2 regions of the Sphingomonas sp. DC5200-1 genome follow, and region 2 is predicted to be linked to the other one. Evidence: predicted binding sites of a transcription regulator. Region 2 holds the regulator's gene; the other holds the start of a gene.

Region 1 (5,543 bases), on a different contig from region 2:
CGGTGGCGTCGGGGCGGGCGTCGGCGAGCGCGAGACTGGTGTTGCCGGCGCCGCAGCCGATGTCGATCGCGCGGAAGGGGCCGGCGGGAGCGGCGCTGCGGATCGCGGCGTCGAGATGCGGGGACAGGTTGGCGAAGGAACGGTCGGTGCGCTGCCATTCGGCGGCCCAGGTGCGGCCGACGCGGCCGGTCCAGTCTGCGGCGGTGGTCATGGGGTGGGTCCGGTTGTGATGGGGTGGGCGCACGTCTGCCCCTTGCTCCGCGTCACCCAGGACGTGTTCCGGGGTCCACCCAGCCGCGGGGGCGAGGCCTGAGCCTCCAACCTTTCCCGTGCCGCACGGTGGACCCCGGAACAAGTCCGGGGTGACGTGGTGAATGCGGATCGGACAGGAACGACACCCGCCACGCCCATCCGGCTGCGTGCAAGGCGTGAGGAGGGATACTGATTACGCCCCCAATCCATTTTCCGCCAAAACGAGCGTGGAAGTGGACGAAGTGGAGGATACGTCATCGTCCGGAGCACCTCCATGCGAAAGGGGCCCGCCGTTGCCGGCGAGCCCCCTCGTAGCATCCGATCGGATGGCGCAGCGATCACAGATCGTCGTCGGCTTCCGGGCCGGCCATCATTTCCTCGGCGACCTTCTCGGTGCGCTGGCGGATCGCCTTTTCGAGGCGGTCGGCCATTTCGGGGTTTTCGCGCAGGTAATTCTTGGCGTTCTCACGCCCCTGCCCGATCCGCACCGAATCATAGGAGAACCAGCTGCCCGACTTTTCGACGAGGCCCGCCTTCACGCCGAGGTCGAGGATCTCGCCGATCTTCGAAATGCCCTCGCCGTACATGATGTCGAATTCGACCTGCTTGAACGGCGGCGCGACCTTGTTCTTCACCACCTTCACGCGCGTGGTGTTGCCGGTGACTTCCTCGCGATCCTTGATCGCGCCGGTGCGGCGGATGTCGAGGCGGACGGAGGCGTAGAATTTCAGCGCGTTGCCGCCCGTCGTGGTTTCCGGGTTGCCGTACATCACGCCGATCTTCATGCGCAGCTGGTTGATGAAGATCACCATGCAGCGCGAGCGGCTGATCGAGCCGGTGAGCTTGCGCAGCGACTGCGACATCAGGCGCGCCTGCAGGCCGACGTGGCTGTCGCCCATCTCGCCCTCGATTTCGGCGCGGGGGACCAGCGCGGCGACCGAATCGACCACCAACACGTCGATCGCGTTCGAGCGGACGAGCGTGTCGGTGATTTCGAGCGCCTGTTCGCCGGTGTCGGGCTGCGACACGATCAGTTCGTCGATGTTGACGCCCAGCTTCTTGGCATAGACGGGATCGAGCGCATGTTCGGCGTCGACGAAGGCAGCGGTGCCGCCGTTCTTCTGCGCTTCGGCGATGACATGCAGCGCGAGCGTCGTCTTGCCCGACGATTCAGGGCCATAGACTTCGATCACGCGGCCGCGCGGCAGGCCGCCGACGCCGAGCGCAATGTCGAGGCCGAGGCTGCCGGTCGAGATCGCCTCGACCTGCATCGTTTCCTTCTGACCGAGCTTCATCGCGCTGCCCTTGCCGAAGGCGCGGTCAATCTGCGCGAGAGCGGCGTCGAGCGCCTTTTGACGATCTGCGTTTGCGGTTGCCATGCCGGTGTCGATCACTTTCAGATTGGCGGCCATCGGGAGGGTTCCTCGCTAGAGCAAGCGCGCGGCATGAGCAACGCGTCTGTTCTGTATGTACGATGTTTGTTCCATAAGAACAAGAGGGGAACTTTGGTTCTGGGCCATAAGGTTGGTGGATATGGTTCGCGCGAAGACGCGAAGACGCGAAGAGGTTTTGCGCGCGGAGGCGCGGAGGACGCGGAGGGGTTGCGCTTGTGCCAGCGGCGGCTTTTCGCAGCCTTTGGCGTCACCCCAGCGGAGGCTTGCGTCTTTCTCGGCGATGGTGGCGCGCTGTAAACATAAGATCCCAGCCTGCGCTGGGATGACGGTTGGAGAGCGGGAGGGATAGCCCTTTTAGGTAAGGGTCGTGGCGAGGGTCCACCAGCCTTTGGCTGCGGCCGCGTCGCGGGCGGTGTCTCGTGCCGCTTCGTCCGCGAACAGGGCGAAGCAGGTGGCGCCGCTGCCGGACATGCGCGCCAGATGGACGCCATCTGCTCCTTCGAGGAGCGACAGGACGTCGGCGATCTCTGGGGCGAGTGCGAGCGCGGCGGGTTGCAGGTCGTTGCGGCCGGCGATGGCGCGGGTGAGGAGGTCGCCCTCCCCGGCGATACCGCCGCGGTCGGTGCCGTCCCAGCGGGCGAAGACCGCGGCGGTGCTGACCGCGACGCCGGGGTTGACGAGCAGCAGCGGCGTGCCGGCGAGGCCGGCGATGGGGATCAGCGCCTCGCCCTTGCCCGTGCCCAGGGTGGTGCGGCCATCAAGGCAGGCGGGCACGTCGGCGCCGAGCGTTTCGGCGAGGACGAACAGGCGCGGGTCCTGCCGGGCGATAGCGTGGAGCCGGGCGAGCGCGCGCAGCGTCGCGGCGGCGTCGGCCGATCCGCCGCCTATCCCTGAGGCGATGGGGAGATGCTTGTCGAGCGTGATCGCGTGATGCCCGGCGATGCCGAACGTCTCGCGGAAGGCGCCGGCGGCCTTTTCCACGAGGTTCGGGCCGGATGCCGTCTCGAGCGCCGCGGCGAACGGGCCGGTGATGGCGAAGCTATCGGTGTCTGCGGGTACGACGGTCACCGTGTCGCCATCGGCCGCGAAGGCGAACAGCGTTTCCAGCTCGTGATAGCCGTCCGGCCGGCGATGGCGGACGTGGAGCGCAAGGTTGATCTTGGCGGGGGCAGCTTCGACGATCATCGGGCGGGCGGGCCTTGTGCAATCCGGGTGGCGAGCGCCGCGGCATCCTGGGCCGGAGCGGTCAACGCCGCGGCGCGCCACGCGTAGCGGGCTTCGTAGCGGCGGCCCAGCGCCCAATAGACGTCGCCGAGATGTTCGGCGATTTCGGCATTCGTCGGCTCCGCCTCGGCGGCGCGCTCGATCAGCGGCAGCGCGCGCGCGGTGTCGCCATTGATGAACAGCGCCCAGCCAAGCGAATCGGCGATCGAGGCATCGTCGGGCTTGGCGGCGTGCGCGCGTTGCAGCATCGCGATCGAGGCGGGAACGTCGACGCGGCGTTCGGCCTGCGCATAGCCGAGGTAGTTGAGCGCGAGCGGCTCGGCGGGCGCGAGCGCCACCGCCTTTTGCAGCGCGGCGCGGGCGGTGGGCCAATCGCCCGCCTGCTCCAGCGCGCCGCCATATTGCAGCCAGGCGTTCCACGCGGCGGGCTGCGCCTCGGCGATGCGGCGATACCAGCGGGCGGCTTCGGCGTTGTTGCCGGCGGTGGTGAGTTGGTCGGCGTAGAGCTGCCAGGCGGCGGGGCCGGCGTCGGCGCGCTCGGCGTCGCGGCGCGCGAGTGCCAGCGCGTCGGCGGTGCGATCGGCGCGGGCGAGGATCGATATGCGCGCCGCGATGGCGGTGGAGGCGAAGGGGCTGGACGCGGGCACGGCGTCGAGCGTCGCCAGCGCCTGATCGGTCGCATCCTCCCCCGCCAGCGCCTGGGCGAGCAGCAGGCGGGCGCGATCGTTGGCGGGCGAGGCGATGAGCGCAGTGCGGGTGAGCGCGATCGACAGCGGCGCGACGTCCTGATCGACGAGGTCGCCGGCGACGCGGGCGAGGAGGCGCGAGACGCCATAAGCGAGCGTCGGCTTGGCGGGGGAACCCTGACGGAGGGCGGCGAGCGCGGGGTCGTCACCGGCGAGCAGCGCGCGCGCTTCGTCGGGATGGCCGGTGCCGAACAGCAATTGCGCGGCAGACAGGCGCAGATCGACGGGCGATCCGGTTTCGCGGAGCGCCTGCACCCCGCGCAGGCCGCCCTGCACGTCGCCCATCGCGATCTGGAGCAAGGCCGCAGTCTCGGCCGCGAGGCGCTGGGCGACGGGCGTGCTGCCGACATTGGCGGCGACGATCGGGCCGCTCGGATTTCCGCCGCGGCTGTAGGCGATCCACGCCCGAAGCGCCGGGACCATCACCGACAGCGGCGTGCGGGCGAGCGCCTGTGTGGCGGCCTCGGCGCCTGCCGCATCGTTGCGCGCGGCGGCGAGCGCGAGGGGGAGCAGCGCGAGGTCGGCAGGGGCGCCGGGCTGATTGCGCAGCACCGCGGCGGCGCGCGTGGCGAGCGGGATATCGCCGGCCGCGAGCGCTTCGCGATACGCCCTTAGCGCCACCGTCGTATCGGTCGGCCGGGCGGCGAGCGCGCGGGCATAGCCGGCGATCGCCGTCGCCACATCACCGTCAGCATCGGCGACGCGGGCCTGCATATAGTCCGCGACCGGATCGGCGCGGCGTGCCGCATCGGCCTGAGCCGGCGCGGCGACCGCGATGCTCAGAACCGATGCGAGGAACAGACGCTTACATATTGGGATAATTGGGGCCTCCACCGCCCTCTGGCACCACCCAGTTGATGTTCTGCGTGGGGTCCTTGATGTCGCACGTCTTGCAGTGGACGCAATTCTGCGCGTTGATGACGAACTTGGGATCGCCCGTCTCCTGCCCGACGATCTCGTAAACGCCGGCCGGGCAATAGCGTTGCGCGGGCTCGTCGTAGAGCGGCAGATCGTATTCGACAGGGACGTTGGGGTCCTTCAGCGTCAAATGGATAGGCTGGTCCTCCTCGTGGTTGGTGTTCGACAGGAACACCGACGACAGGCGGTCGAAGGTCAGGACGCCATCGGGCTTCGGGTAGACCGGAGCCTTCACCAGATCCTTACGCCACAGCGTCTCGTGATCGGGGTGATGCTTCAGGGTGAAGGGCATCTTGAGGCCGAAATGTTCGAGCCACATCGTGATGCCGGCGAGGCCCGACCCCAGGAAATCGCCGAACTTCTTGACCAGCGGCACGACGTTGCGGACGATCGACAGCTCCTTCTTCACCCAGCTGTGCTCGAACGCTTCGGGGTAGGCGGCCAGTTCGTCATGCTGACGCTGCGACAGGATCGCGTCGGCCGCGGCTTCGGCAGCCATCATGCCGCTCTTCATCGCGGTATGCGTGCCCTTGATGCGCGGCACGTTGAGGAAGCCGGCGCTGTCGCCGATCAGCGCGCCGCCTGGGAAGACGAGCTTCGGGATCGACTGGAGCCCGCCGTCGCTGATCGCGCGCGCGCCGTAGCTGACGCGCTTGGCGCCCTTCAGGATCGCGGCGATCTCCGGATGGGTCTTCCACTTCTGCATCTCCTGGAAGGGCGAGATGTAGGGGTTGGAATAGTTGAGCCAGGTGACGAAGCCGAGGCTGACCTGGCCGTTCGCCTGATGGTACAGCCAGCCACCGCCATTGGCGTCGTCGCCCAGGGGCCAGCCCTGCGTGTGGATGACGCGGCCGGGCTGATGGAGCTCCGGGTCGATATCCCACAATTCCTTGACGCCCAGGCCATAGACCTGCGGGTCGCTATCCTTCGCAAGCTCGAAGGTACGGATCACTTCCTTTGTGAGGTGTCCGCGGCAACCCTCTGCGAAGAAGGTATATTTGGCGTGGAG
Region 2 (5,543 bases):
CACCGACGGCAAGACCGGCGTCGAGATGGAGGCACTGACCGCCGTGTCGGTCGCACTGCTCACCATCTACGACATGGCGAAGGCGATGGACCGCGCGATGACGATCTCGGACATCCGCCTGCTCGAAAAGGCCGGCGGCGCGTCGGGCGACTGGCGCGCCTGACGCCATGGCGCTGCTCCCGATCGACGAAGCCCAGGCGCGGCTGTTCGCGCACGCCCCGCCGGTCGGGACCGAAACCGTGCCGCTGGCCGCCGCCGCGGGCCGCTGGGCGGCGGACGACATCGCCGCCCGCCGCACCCAGCCCGCCACCGACCTCTCGGCGATGGACGGCTATGCGATCCGCTTCGCCGATTTGCCCGGACCGTGGACGCTGATCGGCGAAAGCGCCGCCGGTCGCCCCTTTACCGGCACCGTCGGTCCTGGCGAAACCGCGCGCATCTTCACCGGCGCGGCCATGCCCGACGGCGCCGACACGGTGATGGTGCAGGAAGAGATCGACGCGGACGGCACCGCGATCCACCTGACCGGCGAAGGTCCGGCGACGCTCGGCCGCAACACCCGCCGCCGCGGCCTCGACTTTCACGCCGACGATCGCCTGATCGCGCGAGGCGAGCGGCTGACGCCCGCGCGCATCGCCGTCGCCGCGACCGGGGGTATCGGCTTGATCGCCGTCCACCGCCGGGTGCGCGTCGCTATCTGCGCCACGGGCGACGAGCTGGTCGATCCGGGCACCGGCGGCGACCCGAGCGCGCTGCCCGAATCGAATCGCGCGATGCTGACGGCGATGCTCGCCGACCTGCCGATCGAGCTGATCGACCTCGGCATCCTGCCCGATGATCTCGATCGCCTGCGCGATGCGTTCGCGCGCGTCGACGCCGACCTGCTCGTCACCACCGGCGGCGCGTCCGTGGGCGACCACGACCTCGTGCGCCCGGCGCTGGAGGCAGCGGGCGGCGTCATCGATTTCTGGCGGATCGCGCTGCGGCCGGGCAAGCCGATGATGGCGGGACGGCGCGGCGCGATGCAGGTGCTGGGCCTGCCGGGCAACCCGGTATCGGCCTTCGTCACCGCCCTGCTCTTCGTCAAACCGTTGATCGCGCACCTGTCCGGCGCTGCGAACCCGCTGCCGCGCAGCACGATGGCGATCCTGGGGGAAGACCTGCCCGCCAACGGCCCGCGCACCGATTATCTGCGCGCAGAGCTGCGCGACGGCCGCGCCTATGCCTCGACCATTCAGGACAGTTCGATGCTGCTGACGCTGGCGCGCTCGCATTGCCTGATCGTGCGGCCGGTCGGTGCCCCCGTCGCGCGCGTGGGCGACTCGGCGGAAATCCTCGTCATCGCTTGACGCCCCACGAATTGTTCCCTAGAAGTTCCGCGTCTGTTCTGACGGGGAAGGACCGCTTATGCTCACGCGCAAGCAGCACGAGCTTGTATGCTTCATCAACGACCGGCTCGAGGAGACGGGCATCTCACCGTCGTTCGAGGAGATGAAGGACGCGCTCGACCTCAAGTCCAAGTCCGGCGTCCACCGCCTGATCAGCGCGCTGGAGGAACGCAACTTCATCCGCCGCCTTCCCAACCGTGCGCGCGCGCTGGAAGTGCTGCGCATGCCGGAACGCTCCGAACGCAAGGCGCCTGAAACGCCCGCTCCCGCTGCGCCGCCGAGCGCGCCGGCCGCGGGCAATGTGCGTCCCGCCCCCTCGCCGGCGAACGACGTCGTCGAAATCCCGCTGCACGGCCGGATCGCCGCCGGCGTGCCGATCGAGGCGTTCGAAGGCAGTTCGATGCTCGCCGTCCCCGCGGCGTTGCTCGGCACCGGCGAACATTATGCGCTGGAGGTTTCCGGCGACTCGATGGTCGAGGCTGGTATTCTAGATGGCGACTATGCGCTGATCCGCCGTACCGACATCGCCCGCGATGGCGAGATCGTCGTTGCGTTGATCGAGGATAGCGAGGCGACACTCAAATATTTCCGTCGCGAAGGCGCGATGATCCGCCTCGATCCCGCCAACCGCGCCTATGAGCCGCAGCGCTACGTTCCCTCGCACGTCCGCGTGCAGGGCAAATTGTCGGGTATCCTGCGCCGCTACGACTGACGGGATTCCGGCGTGGTGGCGCGCCGCAAAACACGATCGTTCGTGAGACTTTTGTGACTTTCCAAACGGCGCCTTCTGCCTCCCGTCGAGGGCAGGGCATTCCGGCTTCCCGCTGATTGCGTGCTTGAAAGTCCTTAAATATCGGATGTTTAGACACGGGCATCATTGCGAGCGCAGCGAAGCAATGACGGATTGACCCGAACTCGTGCCGCTACGGGAAGCAGCGCCCCGTCGCAAAGGCTCAGACCGAGACCAGCGCTCGAGCTGAGGTCATCGCGGAGGCATGGCCGTCGGGATATCGTCCGGCCGAGGCGGGGCGACCTTGGCTCCCACCAACCATGGATGCCGATCCCCTGGCTGCGTCACGGTCCGCACACGCCCGCTCGCCAGGGTCAGCATGACCCCGCCGGTACGCCGCAGCACGGGCGCGTCTAGCCGCAGCCAGCGCGGCCGGCACGCCCGCGGCAGCCGCCGGTCGCTCACCACGACGTCCGCCCTCCCGCAGGCCGCGACCACATCCCGCCATGCCAGTTGGTAGCCGCTGCGGGTTGCCAGGACGCGGAACGACTGCCCTCCCCCGTCCCGCAGGACCGCCACGCACGCATCGCGGCTGCACCGGGCCTCCGGCAGATCGTCGAGCAGCCACGGCTCGCCATCGGTCCCGCCATTTTCGGCGAGCATCGCCCGCGTATAGTCCCCGGCGCGGTCGCGCAGCAGCGCCAGCCGGCCACCCAGCCGGATCGCCATATGCCGCCCGTCCCCCGTCACCAGCAGATCGGGTGGCGGGGTCGACGCCGCCCAGGCGGCACCGGCGACGACCGGCAGCACGCCGATCCAGCGCATCCGCGTACTCCACAGCGCCAGCCACAGCCCACCGGCGACCATCGACAGAAACGCCCCCAGCGGCATCGACGACACCACCAGAGACGCGCCCGGCGCATCCGCCACGACATGCGCCAGCCACAGCAGCCCGCGCAGCGCCCCATCGGTCAACCACCACACGGGCCCGCCCAGCCCGACCGTGTCCAGCACCAACGCCCCCGCCTCCAGCGGCATGACGACGAACGTCGTCAGCGGGATGGCGACGATATTGGCCGCAGCCCCATACAGGCCCGCCTTGTGGAAGTGATAGATTGCGATCGGCATCAGCGCCGCCTCCACCACCACGCCCGTCAGCAGCAGCGACCCAAGCCCGCGTAGCAGACGGCGTGCGCGCGCTTCCTCACGCGGCTCGAACCACCCGCGCACCCGCGGATGCTCGTGCAGCGCAACGATCGCCACGATCGCGGCGAACGACAGCTGGAAGCTTGGCCCCACCAGCGCTTCCGGCCGCACCGCGAGCACGACCATCGCGCCGGCCGCAACCAGCCGCAGCGTCATCGCCTCCCGCCCCATCGCCAGCGCCGCCAGCACGAGCAGCGCGGCGACGCACGATCGGATCGTGGGCACCTGGGATCCGGTGAGCAACGTATAGCCGATGGCGGCCAACGCCCCCATCCCCGCCGCGACCAACGGCAACCGGACGCGGATGGCGAGCCATGGCCACAGCGCGAGCAGCCGCAACGTGACGAACATCGTCGCCGCCACCGCCGCGGTGATGTGCAGCCCGCTGACCGACAGCAGATGCGCGAGGCCCGCCCGCCGCATCGCCTCCGCATCGCGCTCGCTGATCGCACCCTCGTCCCCGGTCGCCAGCGCCGCCGCAATGCCGCCCCGGCTCCCCCCCAGCCGATCGGTGATATGCGCGGTCAGGCGTCGCCGCAGGCTGCCCTCCGCCGCGCCGGGCGACACCAGCTCCACCGGCGCGAACCCCCGACCGGTCGCGCCAATCCCGGCAAACCACGCCGCCCGCGCAAAATCATACGCTCCCGGCACTGACGCCGCGGCCGGAGGCATCAACCGCGCCCGCAGCCGGATTCGCGCCGCCTCACCCAGCCCCCTCGGCACATCATCGGTCGCCAGGTTGATCCGCACCCGCGGTGGCAGTCCGATCCCCGGATCGCTCTCGATCGTCAGCCGCACCAGATCGCGCGCGACGAGCGCCTCCATCCCGACCACCCGGCCGGTCACGACGGCGACGACCGGCCGCGCCAGCACCGGGGCCGCGACCTGCTCCGCGCGCCACCACGCGGTCGCCACGCCCGCAGCCATCAGAACACCGCCGACAGCGACGCTATGCGCCGCCCGCCCGCCCCGCCCGATCGCCGCCGCAGCGCAGGCCATGGCCAGTGCCGCCAGTATCGCCGCGATCCACTGGTTCGGGTCGGGCATCAGGAACCAGCCGCCAGCGCCCGTCCCAAACGCCACCGGCACCCATAAAGCAATCCGATCGCGTTCCGCGTGCAGCCACGCTTCCACACGATCGCGCAACCGATGCCACCCCTGGGGCATTTGAAGGCGCACGGAGCGCGTGCTAGAGGCCGCGGCGGCTGAACTGGCCATCAGGTTTCAAACTTTGGGAGCAAGCGCGGTTGGGCGCAACAGTTGAAAATCGTTCGGGCGACGGCGCGGGAATAGTCACGCGATTCGCCCCCTCGCCCACCGGCTATCTGCACCTCGGCGGCGCGCGCACCGCGCTGTTCAATTGGCTGTACGCGCGTCACCATGGCGGCACGTTCCTGCTGCGGATCGAGGATACCGATCGTGCCCGCTCGACGAAGCCGGCGATCGACGCGATCCTCGCCGGACTGCAATGGCTGGGCATCGACTGGGACGGCGATGCCGTCTTCCAGTTCGCGCGCGCCGATCGCCATGCCGAAGTGGCGCATCAGATGGTGGCGAACGGCCATGCCTATCGCTGCTACATGACGCAGGACGAGATCGCCGCGCAGCGCGAAGCGGCGCAGGCGGCGAAGCAGCCGCTGCGCATCCGCTCGCCCTGGCGCGATGCCGATCCCGCGACCGCGCCGGACGGCCAGCCCTTTGTCGTGCGCCTGAAGGCGCCGCGTGAGGGCGCGACGACGATCGACGACCAGGTGCAGGGGTCGGTGACGGTCCAGAACAGCGAGCTCGACGACCTTATCCTCCTGCGCTCGGACGGCACGCCGACCTATATGCTCGCGGTGGTGGTCGACGATCACGACATGGGCGTCACGCATGTGATCCGCGGCGACGATCACCTCAACAACGCCTTCCGCCAGCTGCCGATCTACAAGGCGAATGGCTGGCCGGAGCCGGTCTATGCGCATATCCCGCTGATCCACGGCACCGACGGCGCCAAGCTGTCTAAGCGCCACGGCGCGGTGGGGATCGAGGCGTATCGCGACGAGCTCGGCATCCTGCCCGAAGCCTTCGACAATTACCTGCTCCGCCTCGGCTGGGGCCATGGCGACGATGAGATCATCAGCCGCGAACAGGCGACCGAATGGTTCGACCTCGATGCGGTCGGCAAGAGCCCGTCGCGCTTCGATCTGAAAAAGCTCGAAAACCTCAACGGCCATTAC

What was found. The regulator LexA, encoded in region 2, represses DNA repair genes until DNA is damaged. The targets are predictions, from matches to a motif close to GTTCCNCNCTTGTTCT.
Region 1: recA (recombinase RecA) is a predicted target of LexA. The motif match lies at 1,741-1,756, and genes of this name have one in related genera.

Annotation. Positions count from the first base shown of each region.
Region 1 is NZ_JAFCVW010000001.1:154,646-160,188, reverse strand. It holds gene ACP7A3_RS00825 (class I SAM-dependent methyltransferase) at 1-211, opposite strand, end outside; gene recA (recombinase RecA) at 591-1,664, opposite strand; gene ACP7A3_RS00815 (4-(cytidine 5'-diphospho)-2-C-methyl-D-erythritol kinase) at 2,001-2,831, opposite strand; gene ACP7A3_RS00810 (tetratricopeptide repeat protein) at 2,828-4,450, opposite strand; gene ACP7A3_RS00805 (electron transfer flavoprotein-ubiquinone oxidoreductase) at 4,422-5,543, opposite strand, start outside.
Region 2 is NZ_JAFCVW010000005.1:401,771-407,313, reverse strand. It holds gene moaC (cyclic pyranopterin monophosphate synthase MoaC) at 1-163, shown strand, start outside; gene ACP7A3_RS13685 (molybdopterin molybdotransferase MoeA) at 168-1,349, shown strand; gene lexA (transcriptional repressor LexA) at 1,408-2,100, shown strand; gene ACP7A3_RS13675 (ComEC/Rec2 family competence protein) at 2,371-4,491, opposite strand; gene gltX (glutamate--tRNA ligase) at 4,572-5,543, shown strand, end outside.